3 regions of the Shimwellia blattae DSM 4481 genome follow, and region 2 is predicted to be linked to each of the others. Evidence: predicted binding sites of a transcription regulator. Region 2 holds the regulator's gene; each other region holds the start of a gene.

Region 1 (5,875 bases), 480 kb from region 2:
GGTAGAAGGCCTCCCCGGGTATAAAATCCCTTTGCAGGCGGGCCAGCGGGATACGGCTGAAATCACTCCAGACACCCATTACCCGGTTAAAATCGATATCGACAATGACATTCCCTAAATCAAAGATATACAGCATCGGGCTTCCTCCTGAAGGCATGGAGAATTAACTGTAGCGGGAAAGCGCAGGTTTGACTATTGCTCAAAATAGCAGAAAAGCCGCCAGCGGCGGCAGGTCACAGAAGCATAAAAAAAGCCGCTGTTTTCACAGCGGCTTTACGACACTTATTCCGGTAAGGGAAATCAGTGGGGATTAGTCTTTCGGGCCACGGTTAGCGCGGCGACGATCGTTCTCGGTCAGGTGACGTTTACGCAGACGGATAGACTGCGGGGTCACTTCTACCAGTTCGTCGTCATCGATGAATTCCAGCGCCTGCTCCAGCGTCATTTTGATGCACGGAGACAAGGTGGTGGCTTCATCTGTACCGGAAGCACGCATGTTGGTCAGTTTTTTACCGGTCAGGCAGTTTACTGTCAGGTCGTTAGAGCGGCTGTGAATACCGATGATCTGGCCTTCATAAACTTCAGCACCGTGACCCAGGAACAGCTTACCGCGATCCTGCAGGCTGTACAGAGCGTAAGCCACTGCTTTACCCTGGCCGTTGGAGATCAGCACGCCGTTCTGGCGCTGGCCGATTTCACCCGGGCGCAGATCGTCATAGTGGCTGAAAGAGGCGTACAGCAGACCAGTACCAGAGGTCATGGTCATGAACTCGGTACGGAAGCCGATCAGGCCACGGCTCGGGATGATGTAGTCAAGACGTACACGGCCTTTGCCATCCGGCATCATGTCGCGCAGTTCGCCTTTACGCAGGCCCAGTGCTTCCATGACGGAACCCTGGTTCTGCTCTTCAACGTCCAGCGTAACCTGCTCAAACGGCTCCTGACGGCGACCGTCGATCTCGCGGAAGATAACTTTCGGACGGGAAACCGCCATTTCGAAACCTTCACGACGCATGTTTTCGATCAGTACAGACAGGTGCAGTTCACCACGGCCAGACACGCGGAAGGCATCCGGGTCTTCGGTTTCTTCAACACGCAGCGCCACGTTGTGAACCAGCTCTTTGTTCAGGCGGTCCAGGATCTGGCGGGAGGTGACGTATTTACCTTCTTTACCGCAGAACGGAGAGGTGTTTACGCAGAAGAACATGGTTACGGTCGGCTCATCAACGGTCAGTGCCGGCAGCGCTTCCACATTCTGCGGGTCGCAGATGGTGTCAGAGATGTTCAGCTCACCCAGACCGGTGATAGCAATGATATCGCCCGCTTCAGCAGAAGCAGATTCGATACGCTGCAGGCCCATATGGCCCAGAACAGTACCCACTTTACCGTTACGACGGTTGCCTTCAGCATCAATGATGGTCACTTGCTGGTTAGGCTTAACCACGCCACGTTTGATGCGGCCAATCCCGATAACGCCAACGTAGTTGTTGTAGTCGAGCTGGGAGATCTGCATCTGGAACGGGCCGTTCAGGTCCACGTTCGGTGCTTCAACGTGCTTAACGATGGTTTCGAACAGCGGGGTCATGTCTTCAGCCATGTCCTCGTGATCCAGACCCGCGATACCGTTCAGCGCAGAGGCATAAACAATCGGGAAGTCCAGCTGTTCGTCAGTCGCACCCAGGTTTACGAACAGGTCAAACACCTGATCCACAACCCAGTCCGGACGCGCACCAGGGCGGTCCACTTTGTTGATAACCACAATAGGTTTCAGACCATTGGCAAAAGCCTTCTGAGTCACGAAACGAGTCTGCGGCATAGGGCCATCCATTGCGTCGACGAGCAGCAGAACAGAGTCGACCATAGACATTACACGTTCAACTTCACCACCGAAGTCAGCGTGCCCCGGGGTATCAACGATATTGATACGATAGTCACGCCAGTTGATAGCCGTGTTTTTTGCGAGGATGGTAATCCCACGCTCTTTCTCCAGATCATTGGAGTCCATGACACGTTCGGTCAGTTCACTTCTCTCACCGAAAGTACCAGATTGTTGCAGCAGCTTGTCAACCAGGGTGGTTTTACCATGGTCAACGTGCGCAATAATGGCGATGTTACGCAGATTTTCGATCACAACTTTGCCTCAGGCATTAGAAATAGCGCGTTATTGTACACGTATTAATCGAAGGACTAAACAGGATCACAATAAACCTTTACAAACAACCCTCGTTGCCGGGCTTTGTGATCGTCTTCACTGAGCAAAACCAGCGTCCCAAACAAAAATCGCACCAATAGAGTGCAACGCATCACTGCATTCGCACTATATTGGTGCAATATTTCCATCCGGGTGCATCCGTTTTGCACTACGACGCGCATGATAACGCCTTTTGCACCCTTTTTAAAAGTTGGCACAGTTTTCGCTTCGCTATATTCAGTGCGAAAAGCCCTATTTCAGAACAGTGCCAGACCTCGTTACCACGACGACAATGAAAAAACCCGGGAGAGTTATGTATGTCCGCTGAACACGTTTTGACGATGCTGAATGAACATGAGGTGAAGTTTGTTGATCTGCGCTTCACCGATACCAAAGGTAAAGAACAGCACGTCACAATCCCTGCCCACCAGGTTAATGCTGACTTCTTCGAAGAAGGCAAAATGTTTGATGGCTCTTCCATCGGCGGGTGGAAAGGTATTAACGAATCTGACATGGTGCTGATGCCGGACGCCTCTACCGCGGTTATCGACCCGTTCTATGATGATCCCACGCTGCTGATTCGCTGCGACATTCTGGAGCCGGGCACCATGCAGGGCTACGATCGCGACCCGCGTTCTATCTCTAAACGTGCCGAAGATTACCTGCGCGCAACGGGCCTGGCCGATACTGTCCTGTTCGGGCCGGAGCCGGAATTCTTCCTGTTCGACGATATCCGCTTTGGCAGCTCAATTTCCGGCTCCCACGTCGCTATCGACGATATCGAAGGCGCGTGGAACTCATCCACCAAATACGAAGGCGGCAACAAAGGCCACCGCCCGGGCGTGAAAGGCGGTTACTTCCCGGTGCCTCCGGTTGATTCCTCCCAGGATCTGCGCTCTGCCATGTGTCTGACCATGGAAGAGATGGGCCTGGTGGTTGAAGCCCACCACCACGAAGTGGCCACCGCCGGTCAGAACGAAGTGGCCTGCCGCTTCAACACCATGACCAAAAAAGCGGATGAAACCCAGATCTACAAATATGTGGTGCATAACGTGGCGCACCGCTTCGGCAAAACCGCAACCTTTATGCCAAAACCGATGTTTGGTGATAACGGCTCCGGTATGCACTGCCATATGTCCCTGGTTAAAAACGGTGTGAACCTGTTTGCAGGCGACAAATACGCAGGCCTGTCTGAAATGGCGCTGTACTACATTGGCGGCGTTATCAAGCACGCGAAAGCGATCAACGCCCTGGCAAACCCGACCACCAACTCTTACAAGCGTCTGGTCCCGGGTTATGAAGCACCGGTAATGCTGGCCTACTCTGCCCGTAACCGCTCTGCGTCTATCCGTATTCCCGTGATTGCTTCCCCGAAAGGCCGCCGTATTGAAGTGCGCTTCCCGGATCCGGCAGCCAACCCGTACCTGTGCTTCACCGCCCTGCTGATGGCAGGCCTGGACGGGATTAAAAACAAAATCCACCCGGGCGAAGCCATGGATAAAAACCTGTATGACCTGCCGCCGGAAGAGGCGAAAGAGATCCCACAGGTGGCCGGCTCTCTGGAAGAAGCACTGAACGCGCTGGATCAGGATCGTGAGTTCCTGAAAGCCGGTGGTGTGTTCTCTGACGACAGCATCGATGCTTACATCGAACTGCGCCGCGCTGAAAATGACCGTGTACGCATGACGCCGCACCCGGTTGAGTTTGAACTGTACTACAGTGTGTAACAACCACTGATGATGCGCAGCGCCGCGCATCTGGTTTGTTTTTTTGTTGCCGTGGAAACTTTTCAGCCCATCTCAGGATGGGCTTTTTTCTCCAGCATCACTCGCTGATATCGCCTGATTCCGGGTCAGAACGTTACAATGCACCAAAACAGTGCAATCAGAGGAGGCAGCAAATGACGACCGCCGAGCTGCCCGATACCGGGCAGATCCTGAACTCTCTCATTACCAGCATTCTGCTGGTCGATGATTCTCTTGCGGTACATTACGCCAACCCGGCGGCACAACAGTTACTGGCGCAAAGTGCGCGCAAACTCTACGGCACTCCGCTTCCGGAGCTGCTCAGTTACTTTTCATTAAATATTGATTTAATGAAAGAAAGCCTCAGCGCGGGCCAGGGCTTTACCGATAACGAAGTGACCCTGGTTCTGGATGCCCGTTCGCATATTCTGTCCCTGACGGCACAAAGGCTGCCGGATGGTTATATCCTGCTGGAAATGGCACCGCTGGATAACCAGCGCCGGTTAAGCCAGGAGCAGCTGCAACATGCCCAGCAGATAGCCGCCAGAGATCTGGTACGCGGGCTGGCCCATGAAATCAAAAACCCGCTCGGCGGGTTACGGGGAGCGGCACAACTGCTGAATAAAGCGCTGCCGGACCCTTCCCTGACCGAGTACACCAAAGTCATTATCGAGCAGGCAGACCGGCTGCGTAACCTGGTAGACCGCCTGCTGGGGCCACAGCACCCCGGTACGCACGTTACGGAAAGCATCCACAAGGTGTGTGAGCGGGTCGTTAAACTGGTGTCGATGGAGCTTCCGGGGAATGTGCGGCTTATCCGCGATTATGATCCCAGCCTGCCGGAGCTGACACACGACCCGGACCAAATTGAACAGGTTTTACTGAATATCGTGCGCAACGCGCTACAGGCGCTGGGCCACGAGGGCGGGGAGATAACCCTGCGCACCCGCACTGCGTTTCAGCTTACGCTGCACGGGGTGCGCTACCGGCTCGCCGCCAGAATCGATATTGAAGATAACGGCCCGGGTATTCCGGCACATTTGCAGGATACCTTGTTCTACCCCATGGTCAGTGGCCGGGAAGGGGGAACGGGCCTTGGGCTGTCTATCGCCCGCAGTCTTATCGATCAGCATTCAGGAAAAATTGAATTTACCAGCTGGCCAGGACATACCGAGTTCTCGGTTTTCCTGCCTATTCGGAAATAGAGGTGGTTATGCAACGCGGGATAGCATGGATCGTTGATGATGATAGCGCCATTCGCTGGGTGCTGGAGCGCGCCCTCACCGGCGCGGGCTTAAGCTGCGTGGCGTTTGAAAATGGCCACGAGGTACTGGAAGCACTCACCTCCAGAACCCCGGATGTGCTGTTATCCGATATCCGTATGCCCGGTATGGACGGGCTGGCACTGTTAACCCGGATAAAACAGCTCCACCCGATGCTTCCGGTCATCATAATGACAGCCCATTCGGATCTGGATGCCGCCGTCAGCGCTTATCAGCAGGGGGCGTTTGACTATCTCCCCAAACCCTTTGATATCGATGAGGCCGTGGCCCTGGTGGAGCGCGCCATCAGCCATTACCAGGAACAGCAGCAGCCGCGCCACACCCAGGCCAATGATCCGACTACCGATATTATCGGCGAAGCACCCGCCATGCAGGATGTGTTCCGGATTATCGGCCGCCTGTCCCGCTCGTCGATAAGCGTGCTGATTAACGGCGAATCCGGTACGGGTAAAGAGCTGGTGGCCCATGCGCTGCACCGCCACAGCCCCCGGGCAAAATCACCGTTTATCGCCCTGAATATGGCGGCGATACCGCGCGATTTGATCGAATCTGAGCTGTTTGGCCACGAAAAAGGCGCATTTACCGGCGCCAGCCAGATCCGCCAGGGGCGCTTTGAACAGGCCGACGGTGGCACCCTGTTCCTTGACGAGATTGGC
Region 2 (5,875 bases):
TACAGCCGGGTTTTGACTTTCAGCAGGCGGGTAAGGATGTCCTGAAAATTGAACGTGAAGGCCTGGCCCAGCTTGATCAGTACATCAATGACGATTTTTCGCGCGCCTGCGAAACCATATTCCACTGCCCCGGCAAAGTCGTGGTGATGGGGATGGGGAAATCCGGGCATATTGGCCGCAAAATGGCAGCCACCTTTGCCAGTACCGGCACCCCGGCGTTTTTTGTACACCCGGGTGAAGCGGCCCACGGGGATCTCGGTATGGTCACCCCTCAGGATATCGTGATTGCCATTTCCAACTCGGGCGAGTCGAACGAAATCCTGGCGCTGATCCCGGTACTCAAGCGCCTGCATGTGCCGCTGCTGTGTATGACTGGCCGCCCGGAGAGCACCATGGCGAAAGCCGCAGATATCCACCTGTGCGTGACCGTGCCTCAGGAGGCCTGCCCGCTGGGACTGGCCCCGACCACCAGCACCACCGCGACCCTGGTCATGGGGGATGCCATGGCCGTGGCCCTGCTCCAGGCCCGTGGTTTTACCAAAGAAGATTTTGCGCTGTCGCACCCCGGTGGTGCCCTGGGGCGCAAACTGCTGCTGCGGGTTAACGACATCATGCACACCGGTGATGAGATCCCCCACGTCAGCAAAGAGGCCTCCCTGCGCGATGCGCTGCTGGAGATCACCCGTAAAAACCTGGGCATGACCGTTATCTGTGATGACCAGATGAACATCGACGGCATCTTTACCGACGGGGACTTACGCCGGATACTGGACGCAGGCATTGATCTGCATAATGCCAGAATTGTGGATGTCATGACCCCGGGGGGCATTCGCGTGCGCCCGGGTATACTGGCGGTTGATGCGCTGAACCTCATGCAGTCGCGCCATATCACCTCCGTTATGGTGGCTGAAGGCGACCGGCTCATTGGTGTGCTCCATATGCACGATCTGCTGCGCGCAGGCGTGGTATAACGCTAGGAAGGTAGAAGTCTGAATGAGTAACCCGCAAGCCACCATGAACACCTGCTACGGGCCGGTGAACACAGAGATCATGGCGAAAGCCCGGGAGATCCGTCTGTTGATCCTTGACGTTGACGGCGTCATGTCTGACGGGCTGATTTACATGGGGAATAATGGCGAAGAGCTGAAGGCATTTAACGTGCGCGATGGCTACGGCATCCGCTGTGCGCTGACATCCGGCATTGAGGTCGCCATTATTACCGGCAGAAAAGCAAAACTGCTCGAAGATCGCTGCCAGACACTAGGCATTACGCACCTGTACCAGGGCCAGTCCGACAAGCTGATCGCCTTTGCCGATTTGCAGGCCCGGCTGGGTATCAGCCCGGAGCAGACTGCCTATATTGGCGATGATCTTATAGACTGGCCGGTGATGCAGAAAATCGGCCTGAGCGTGGCCGTTGCGGATGCGCACCCCCTGCTGCTGCCCCGGGCGGATTATGTTACCCATATCCCCGGTGGCCGCGGCGCAGTGCGCGAAGTCTGTGATTTACTGTTACTGGCACAGGGCAAACTTGATGAAGCCAAAGGGCAATCCATATGAGTAACACCAGGCGCTGGGTTATCATCCTGCTCACTTTGCTGGTGCTGGTGCTGATTGGTGTCAACCTGGCTGACCGGGATGAAACCGGACCCGTAACAACAAATACGGATGAGCCGACATACAAAAGTGGCTATTCCAGTACCCTGGTTTACAGCCCGGAAGGCGCGCTGACATACCGCCTTGTCTCCCGCACGACCGGGTATTACACCGCGGAGTCTGTCTCCTGGTTCACGGATCCGGTGGTCACCAGTTACGATGCACAGCAAGTGGCAACCTGGTCAATTAAGGCAGATCGCGCCAAACTGACTAATGACCGGATGCTCTATCTGTATGGTCATGTTGAAGTCAACGCGCTTACGCCAGACTCTCAGCTACGAAAAATCACAACGGATAATGCTCAGATCAACCTGATAACGCAGGATGTTACCTCCGATGATCTGGTCACGTTGTACGGCACGACATTTAATTCCAGCGGCCTGAAAATGCGCGGAAACCTGCGCAGTAAAACTGCCCAGCTGATTGAAAAGGTTAGAACTTCATATGAAATTCAAGATAAACAAACTCAGCCTTAATCTGGTCATTTCCGGGGCGCTTCTGGCGGCCAGTCTCCCCGCACTTGCGGTCACCGGGGACACGGATCAGCCGATTCATATCGAATCCGATCAGCAGTCACTGGACATGCAGGGCAACGTGGTGACCTTTACCGGCAATGTGGTGGTGACCCAGGGCACCATCAAAATCAATGCCGATAAAGTGGTGGTGACCCGTCCGGAAGGACAAAGCGGTAAAGAGGTCATCGACGGTTACGGTAACCCGGCCACCTTCTACCAGATGCAGGACAACGGCAAGCCGGTAAAAGGGCATGCGGCCAAAATGCATTATGAGCTGGCAAGCGACTTCGTGGTGCTGACCGGGAACGCCTATCTGGAACAGCTGGACAGCAACATCAAGGGCGACAAAATCACCTATCTGGTTAAGCAGCAGAAAATGCAGGCGTTCAGCTCAAAAGGCAAACGCGTAACCACCGTTCTGGTACCGAACCAGCTTCAGGATAAAAACGGCAGCAAGTCGTCACAACACAAGAGTAACTGATTCGTTATGGCAACATTAATTGCGAAGAACCTCGCGAAGGCCTACAAAGGCCGCCATGTGGTAGAAGATGTCAGCCTGACCGTAAACTCCGGTGAGATAGTCGGCCTGCTGGGCCCGAACGGGGCGGGGAAAACCACCACCTTCTACATGGTGGTGGGGATAGTCCCGCGCGATGCTGGCAATATTATTATTGATGACGAAGACATCAGCCTGTTGCCGCTGCACGCCCGCGCCCGCCGCGGTATCGGCTATTTGCCCCAGGAGGCGTCTATCTTCCGCCGCCTGAGCGTGTACGATAACCTGATGGCGGTATTACAGATCCGCGACGATCTGAGCGCCGAACAGCGTGAAGACCGGGCCAATGATCTGCTGGCGGAGTTTCACATTGAGCACCTGCGCGACAGCCTGGGCCAGTCACTGTCCGGCGGTGAACGCCGCCGGGTAGAAATAGCCCGGGCACTGGCGGCTAACCCGAAATTCATCCTGCTGGATGAACCCTTCGCCGGGGTTGACCCTATCTCGGTTATCGACATCAAAAAAATCATCGAGCACTTGCGTGACAGCGGTCTTGGGGTTTTGATAACAGACCATAACGTCCGTGAAACACTGGCGGTCTGTGAACGCGCCTATATCGTTAGCCAGGGCCACCTGATTGCCCACGGCACCCCGGCGGAGATCCTGGAAAACGATCAGGTGAAACGCGTGTACCTTGGGGAAGACTTCAGACTCTGATAGGGTATGAAGATTCACCGGCACTCTTGTGCGGCCTGGCAGTGCCAGTTCACGGTCCGGAAGAGATAAGGCGGCAAGGCAACCCCCGGTTGCGGCCGCCAGATAATCATTGATGTTCCGCCAGGCCCGGTGCCGGGCGGCCATCCAGACCTGAGGAAGTTTGCACTGAACATGAAGCAGGGTTTACAACTACGGCTTAGTCAACAGCTGGCGATGACGCCACAGCTGCAACAGGCAATCCGCCTGCTGCAGCTGTCCACGCTTGAACTTCAACAGGAACTACAACAAGCCCTGGAAAGTAACCCGCTGCTGGAGCAAACCGACAGCCATCAGGAGATAGATACCCAGCAATCTGCCGACAGCGAAATCCTCGACAGCCGCGACGCGCTGGAACAGCAACAGATGCCCGAAGAGCTGCCGCTGGACGCCAGCTGGGATGAGATCTACACCGCAGGCACCCCTTCCGGCACCGGTGCCGACTATTTTGATGATGAGCTCCCCGTCTACCAGGGTGAAACCACCCAGAGCCTCCAGGATTATCTGATGTGGCAGGTGGAGCTGACGCCGTTTTCCGATACGGATCGCGCCATTGCCACCTCGATTGTTGATGCGGTGGACGACACCGGCTATCTGACGGTGCCACTGGAAGATATCCGCGAAAGCACGGGCGACGACGAGATAACCATCGAAGAGGTCGAGGCTGTCCTCAAGCGGATCCAGCGTTTTGATCCGGTGGGCGTGGCGGCAAAAGATCTGCGCGACTGCCTGTTGATCCAGCTCTCCCAGTACCGCAAAGAGACCCCTTTTCTGGCCGAATCACAGCTGATTGTCCGCGATCATCTTGATCTGCTGGCTAATCATGATTTCCGCACTCTGATGCGGGTCACCCGCCTGAAAGAAGACGTGCTCAAAGAGGCGGTCAATTTTATCCAGTCACTTGATCCGCGCCCGGGCCAGTCGATCCAGACCGGCGAGCCGGAGTACGTGATCCCGGATGTTCTGGTACGTAAGCACCAGGGCAACTGGGTGGTAGAGCTGAATAACGACAGCATACCGCGCCTGCAAATCAACCAGCAGTATGCGGCCATGGGCAGCGCCTCGCGCAACGACAGCGACAGCCAGTTTATCCGCAGCAACCTGCAGGAGGCCCGCTGGCTGATCAAGAGCCTTGAGAGCCGTAACGATACGCTGCTGCGGGTCAGCCGCTGTATTGTGGAGCAGCAGCAGGCCTTCTTTGAGCATGGCGAAGAGCACATGAAACCCATGGTGCTGGCGGATATTGCCCAGGCGGTTGAGATGCATGAATCCACCATCTCCCGGGTGACAACCCAGAAGTATCTGCACAGCCCGCGGGGGATTTTTGAACTGAAGTATTTCTTCTCCAGCCATGTGAACACGGAAGGAGGCGGGGAAGCCTCCTCCACGGCAATTCGTGCGCTGGTGAAGAAGTTAATCGCGGCGGAGAACCCCGCGAAACCCCTGAGCGACAGTAAGCTCACCAGTATGCTCTCTGACCAGGGCATTATGGTGGCCAGGCGCACTGTGGCGAAATACCGTGAGTCATTATCGATTCCTCCGTCAAACCAGCGTAAACAACTGGTCTGACTCAACCATAAGGAAGACACTATGCAGCTCAATATCACCGGCAATAACGTCGAAATAACCCCGGCTCTGCGCGAGTTTGTGACGACAAAATTTGCTAAATTGGAGCAGTATTTTGAAAGGATTAATCAGGTCTACATTGTGTTAAAAGTGGAGAAAGTCAGCCATATTGCAGAGGCAACACTGCATGTGAATGGTGGAGAGCTACATGCCAGCGCCGAAGGCCAGGATATGTATGCCGCGATTGACGGGCTTATCGATAAGCTGGCCCGACAGCTTAATAAGCATAAAGACAAACTAAAACAACACTAATTGTCCAGGCGTCCTGTGTTCTCTGCGGCCCGCATCCTTCGCGATTGCGGGCCGCAAACCCAGGACGCTTAGGTGAAATTATGACAAATAACGATTCAGAATTTTTACTCAGTAGCGTCCTTAACCAGGAATGTACGCGCAGTGCTGTACACTGCCAGAGCAAAAAACGCGCACTGGAAATCATCAGCGAACTGGCGGCCAGACAGCTTAGCCTTCCGCCGCAAGTGGTCTTTGAAGCGGTCCTCACCCGGGAACGGATGGGCAGTACCGGCATTGGTAACGGTATCGCCATTCCTCACGGTAAACTGGAGGCCGACACCTTACGCGCTGTCGGGGTCTTTATTCAGCTGGAAACCCCCATCGCTTTTGATGCCATCGACAATCAGCCCGTTGATCTGTTATTTGCCTTACTGGTGCCCGCAGACCAGACCAAAACCCATTTACACACCCTGTCTGTGGTAGCCCGCCGCCTGGCCGATAAAACCATCTGTCGCCGTCTGCGCGCCGCCCAGAGCGACGAAGAGCTGTACCAGATAATCACCGAAGAAAACACCAACAGCGAAGCGGAATAAAATAC
Region 3 (5,875 bases), 1.6 Mb from region 2:
TCTCTTTGCAGGCGCTGGCAGATGCAGTTAATCTGACCACCACCCCGTGCTGGAAGCGCCTGAAACGGCTGGAAGAGTCCGGCATTATCCAGGGCCATGTGGCGCTGCTGGATGCGGAAAAACTGGGCATCGGCCTGACGGCTTTCGTGCTGATTAAAACCCAGATGCACAGCCGCGAGTGGTACTGTGAGTTTGTCCGGGTGGTCAGCAGTATGCCGGAGGTGCTGGGCTTCTGGCGCATGGCCGGGGAGTATGACTATCTGATGCGCGTTCAGGTGGCAGATATGAAACGCTATGATGATTTTTACAAGCGGATGGTCAACCAGGTTCCCGGGCTAAGCGATGTCACTTCGAGTTTTGCCATGGAGCAGATAAAATACACCACAGCACTGCCGCTGGGAGAGTGATCCCGGCGGCCCGTTTTTGTTTTTTCTCCCGTGCCGTTTACCGGCTACCAGGAACCCAATCGCGTGCGATTATTTACTCAGTTAGGCTGGTACTTCAGCCAGGAGTGGCGGCGCTACCTCGGCGCTGTGGCTCTGCTTATGTTTATTGCCATGCTGCAACTGATTCCGCCACGGCTGGTGGGGGTAATCGTTGACAGCGTGACCCGCGAACACGCCAGCGCCTCCCGGATCCTGATGTGGATCGGGGTGATGGTGCTCATCGCCGTGATGGTCTACTTGCTGCGCTATGTGTGGCGCATTTTGCTGTTTGGTGCGTCTTACCAGCTGGCGGTGCGCCTGCGGGCAGATTTTTATCGCCAGCTCAGCCAACAGCAGAGCCGTTTTTACCTTAACCACCGCACCGGCGACTTAATGGCCCGCGCCACCAACGATGTGGATCGGGTGGTGTTTGCGGCCGGGGAAGGGGTATTAACCCTGGTGGACTCGATGGTAATGGGCTGTGCGGTACTGATCATGATGAGTACCCAGATAAGCGGCCCGCTCACACTGCTGGCGCTGCTTCCGATGCCGGTCATGGCGCTGGTGATCCACCGCTACGGCAATCAGCTTCACGAGCGGTTTAAACTGGCTCAGGGGTCGTTCTCCTCACTAAACGATCGCACCCAGGAGAGCCTGAGCAGTATCCGGATGATCAAGGCTTTTGGCCTGGAAGATCGCCAGTCGGCCCTGTTTGCCCGCGACGCAAAACTGACCGGCGAGCGCAATATGCGGGTTGCCCGGGTTGACGCCCGTTTTGACCCGACCATCTATATCGCCATCGGTATGGCGAACTTACTGGCAGTGGGGGGCGGTAGCTGGATGGTACTCCACGGCAGCCTGACACTGGGCCAGCTCACCAGCTTTATGATGTACCTGGGGCTGATGATCTGGCCCATGCTGGCGCTGGCGTGGATGTTTAACATTGTTGAGCGCGGTAGTGCGGCCTACAGCCGGATCCGCAGCCTGCTGAACGAGCCGCCGGTAGTGGCCGATGGCACCCGGCCGGTGCCGGAAGGGCGCGGCGTGCTGGCGGTGGATATCCGGCAGTTTTGCTACCCGGACACACAACAGCCCACGTTGCACCAGGTGGATTTCCGGTTAGCGCCGGGCAATATGCTGGGATTATGCGGCCCGACCGGCTCCGGGAAAAGCACGTTGCTGGGGCTGCTACAGCGCCAGTTCGATGTGGTGCAGGGTAGTATTTGCTACCAGGGGATTGGGCTGTCTGAGCTGCAACTGGATAGCTGGCGCGCCCGGCTGGCGGTCGTCAGCCAGACACCTTTTTTATTCTCTGACACGGTTGCCAGTAATATTGCTCTCGGCAGGCCAGAGGCCACCCGGGAGCAGATTGAACAGGCGGCGCGTCTGGCCTCGGTCCATGAGGATATTTTACGCCTGCCGGAAGGGTACGACACCGAGGTAGGCGAGCGCGGCGTAATGCTTTCCGGCGGCCAGAAACAGCGTATCTCGATTGCCAGGGCGCTGCTGATGGAGGCAGAAATTCTGCTGCTGGATGATGCGCTCTCTGCGGTGGACGGGCGCACGGAACACCAGATCCTCGACAATCTGCGCCACTGGGGGCAGGGGCGCACGGTGATTATCAGCGCTCACCGGTTATCCGCCCTGACCCACGCCAGTGAGATTCTGGTGCTCGCCCGGGGGGAAGTTGCCCAGCGTGGTCAGCATGAGCAGCTACTGGCCCGGCCGGGCTGGTATCGTGATATGTACCGTTACCAGCAACTGGAAGCCGCGCTGGATGACGGGCCAGAGGCCCGTAACAAGCAGGAAGAAGAGGCAAGCAATGCGTAATTTCGGGCAGTTATGGCCTACGTTAAAGCGCCTGCTGGCCTATGGTTCGCCATGGCGTAAGCAGCTGATTATTGCGGTGGTGATGCTGTGGGTCGCGGCTGCGGCAGAGGTGAGCGGGCCGGCGCTTATCAGCTATTTTATTGATAATCTGGTGGTCAGCCGCCAGCTACCCCTGGGCTGGGTCTCTGGCCTGGTGGCGGCCTACATTGGCCTGCAACTGCTGGCCGCCGGGCTGCATTACAGCCAGTCGCTGTTGTTTAACCAGGCCGCCGTCGGGGTGGTGCAGCAGCTGCGTACCGATGTGATGGATGCCGCGCTGCGCCAGCCGCTGCGCGAGTTTGATACCCAGCCGGTGGGGCAGCTTATCTCCCGGGTGACGAACGATACGGAGGTGATCCGCGATCTGTATGTGACGGTGGTGGCAACGGTACTGCGCAGCGCCGCACTGGTGGGGGCGATGCTGGTGGCGATGTTCAGCCTGAACTGGCGCATGGCGCTGGTGGCGATTGCCATCTTCCCGGCGGTTCTGGTGGTGATGGTGATTTACCAGCGCCTGAGTACGCCGGTGGTGCGCCGGGTGCGTGGTTACCTGGCGGATATTAACGATGGTTTTAATGAAATCATCAACGGGATGAGCGTGATTCAGCAGTTCCGCCAGCAGCGCCGGTTTGGCGAGCGGATGCTGGCCGCCAGCGAAGCCCACTATCAGGCCCGGATGCAGATCCTGCGCCTGGACGGCTTTTTACTGCGCCCGCTGCTGAGCCTGTTTTCCGCCCTGATTCTGTGTGGCCTGCTGATTTTGTTTGGGTTTTCCGCCTCCGGGAGTATTGAGGTCGGGGTGCTGTATGCGTTTATCAGCTACCTCGGGCGGCTTAACGAGCCTTTAATCGAGCTGACCACTCAGCAGTCCATGCTCCAGCAGGCGGTAGTGGCCGGGGAGCGGGTCTTCGAGCTGATGGATAAACCCCGCCAGGGGTATGGCCCGGATACGCGCCCGCTGGAGGCGGGGGAGATTACCCTGCGGGATCTCTCGTTTGCCTACCGGGCCGATAACCTGGTGCTGCGCGATATTAACCTGCATATTCCCGCCCGGCAGTTTGTGGCCCTGGTGGGGCACACGGGCAGCGGCAAGAGCACGCTTGCCAATTTGCTGATGGGTTACTACCCGCTGACCCGGGGGGAGATCCTGTTTGACGGCCGCCCGCTGGAGAGCCTGAGCCACAGCGTATTGCGCAGCGGAATTGCGATGGTGCAACAGGATCCGGTGGTGATGGCCGATACCTTTCTGGCAAACGTCACCCTCGGGCGCGATATCAGCGAAGCGCAGGTCTGGCAGGCGCTGGAAACGGTACAACTGGCGGCGCTGGCCCGCAGCCTGCCGGAGGGGATCCACACCCTGCTCGGGGAGCAGGGCAATACGTTATCCGTCGGGCAAAAGCAGTTACTGGCGCTGGCGCGGGTGCTGGTGGATTTGCCTGAAATCCTGATCCTTGATGAGGCAACGGCAAATATTGACTCCGGTACTGAGCAGGCGATTCAGCAGGCGCTCAGACTGGTGCGCCAGCACACCACCCTGGTGGTGATTGCGCACCGGCTGTCCACCATTACCGAGGCGGACACCATTCTGGTGCTGCACCGCGGCGAGGCAGTCGAGCGGGGCTCCCACCAGCAGCTGCTGGCCGCCCGTGGCCGCTACTGGCAGATGTACCAGCTCCAGCTGGCAGGCCAGGAGCTGGCGCAGGGCGGGCACCAGGCCGCCGGGGCCGGTATCGCCACACCCCCCTGACCGGCGCGCACCGGGAGTGCAATACTGAACAAAAAACGCACTATCACGGTGCGTTTTTTTATTTTCTGATGTCTCCTCCACAGGTTACGGGCCGCCCGGCCCGGTGATTCCCTGTCTCTTCGCTGCGCCATTGCGGTGCTGTTTATTTCTGGCACAGCAATTGCTTTGCTTACCCCGGTACAGATACAGACCTTAATACTCACGGGAGGGGATCTATGAAGCTGGTTACTGTGGTAATCAAACCGTTCAAGCTGGAAGACGTCCGGGAAGCGCTCTCTTCCATCGGTATTCAGGGGCTTACGGTCACGGAAGTGAAAGGCTTTGGCCGCCAGAAAGGGCATGCGGAGTTATATCGCGGCGCGGAGTACAGCGTGAACTTTCTGCCCAAAGTGAAGATAGACGTGGCGATTGCGGATGAGCAGCTCGATGAAGTGATCGAGGTGGTCAGCCAGGCGGCTTATACCGGGAAAATTGGCGACGGCAAAATCTTTGTTGCTGAACTGCAGCGCGTTATCCGGATCCGCACGGGCGAATCCGATGAAGCCGCGCTCTGAGCACTGAAGCCATAATAAGGGGATAAAAAGATGAAAAAACTGTGCTTACTGGCTGCTCTGGCGCTGCTGCCTTCTCTGGCGATAGCGGCTGACTCTGGCGTGGCGGATAAAGCCGACAACGGGTTTATGATGCTGTGTACGGCGCTGGTTCTGTTTATGACCATACCGGGGATTGCCCTGTTTTATGGCGGTCTGATTCGTGCGAAAAACGTGCTGTCGATGCTTACCCAGGTGTCGGTCTCCTTTGCGCTGGTGTGCGTGCTGTGGGTGGTGTATGGCTACTCGCTGGCGTTTGGCAGCGGGAATCATTTCTTTGGCGGCTTTGAGTGGGCGATGCTGAAAAACATTGCGCTGACAGCGCTGAGCGGGTCGTTCTACCAGTATATTCATGTTGCGTTTCAGTGCTCTTTTGCCTGTATTACCGTGGGGCTTATTGTCGGGGCGCTGGCGGAGCGTATTCGCTTCTCCGCACTGCTGATTTTTGTGGTGGTATGGCTGACATTCTCTTACCTGCCGGTTGCCCATATGGTCTGGGGCGGCGGCCTGCTGGCGAGCCACGGCGCGCTGGATTTTGCAGGCGGCACCGTGGTGCATATTAACGCCGCCGTGGCGGGCCTGGTGGGCGCCTACCTGATGGGCAAGCGCGTGGGCTTCGGCAAAGAGTCATTTAAACCTCATAATCTGCCGATGGTGTTTACCGGCACTGCTGTCCTCTATTTTGGCTGGTTCGGGTTTAATGCCGGTTCAGCCAGTGCCGCGAATGAAATTGCCGCTCTGGCGTTTGTGAACACGGTGGTGGCGACGGCGGCGGCAATTCTGGCCTGGATATTTGGTGAATGGGCGCTGCGCGGTAAGCCGTCATTACTGGGGGCCTGCTCTGGCGCGATTGCCGGGCTGGTGGGGATTACGCCTGCCTGTGGTTATGTGGGGGTGGGCGGGGCGCTGCTCATCGGTATTGCGGCTGGTCTGGCTGGCCTGTGGGGGGTCACGATGCTCAAGCGCTGGCTGCGGGTTGATGATCCCTGCGATGTGTTCGGTGTCCACGGGGTGTGCGGTATTGTGGGGTGCATTCTGACCGGGGTATTTGCAGACACCTCGCTGGGCGGCGTGGGGTATGCGCAGGGGGTCACCATGGCCCATCAGGTGATGGTCCAGCTGGAGAGCGTCGTTATCACGGTGGTGTGGTCTGCGGTGGTGGCGTTTATCGGCTTTAAACTGGCGGATGTGATAGTCGGGCTGCGGGTGCCGGAAGAGCAGGAGCGCGAAGGGCTGGATGTGAA

What was found. The regulator sigma-54, encoded in region 2, starts transcription at its own class of promoters, with help from an activator protein. The targets are predictions, from matches to a motif close to GTTGGCACANNTTTCGCTNT.
Region 1: a site for sigma-54 is predicted at 2,402-2,421, ahead of glnA (glutamate--ammonia ligase). Genes of this name have one in related genera too.
Region 3: a site for sigma-54 is predicted at 4,189-4,208, ahead of glnK (P-II family nitrogen regulator). Genes of this name have one in related genera too.

The regions. Positions count from the first base shown of each region.
Region 1 covers NC_017910.1:4,070,329-4,076,203, forward strand. The annotation lists gene yihX (glucose-1-phosphatase) at 1-136, opposite strand, end outside; gene typA (ribosome-dependent GTPase TypA) at 311-2,131, opposite strand; gene glnA (glutamate--ammonia ligase) at 2,509-3,918, shown strand; gene glnL (nitrogen regulation protein NR(II)) at 4,092-5,141, shown strand; gene glnG (nitrogen regulation protein NR(I)) at 5,150-5,875, shown strand, end outside.
Region 2 covers NC_017910.1:388,111-393,985, reverse strand. The annotation lists gene kdsD (arabinose-5-phosphate isomerase KdsD) at 1-971, shown strand, start outside; gene kdsC (3-deoxy-manno-octulosonate-8-phosphatase KdsC) at 994-1,560, shown strand; gene lptC (LPS export ABC transporter periplasmic protein LptC) at 1,557-2,132, shown strand; gene lptA (lipopolysaccharide ABC transporter substrate-binding protein LptA) at 2,101-2,652, shown strand; gene lptB (LPS export ABC transporter ATP-binding protein) at 2,659-3,384, shown strand; gene rpoN (RNA polymerase factor sigma-54) at 3,556-4,989, shown strand; gene hpf (ribosome hibernation promoting factor) at 5,011-5,298, shown strand; gene ptsN (PTS IIA-like nitrogen regulatory protein PtsN) at 5,379-5,870, shown strand.
Region 3 covers NC_017910.1:2,955,143-2,961,017, reverse strand. The annotation lists gene EBL_RS13900 (Lrp/AsnC family transcriptional regulator) at 1-407, shown strand, start outside; gene EBL_RS13895 (SmdA family multidrug ABC transporter permease/ATP-binding protein) at 471-2,255, shown strand; gene EBL_RS13890 (SmdB family multidrug efflux ABC transporter permease/ATP-binding protein) at 2,248-4,041, shown strand; gene glnK (P-II family nitrogen regulator) at 4,257-4,595, shown strand; gene amtB (ammonium transporter AmtB) at 4,626-5,875, shown strand, end outside.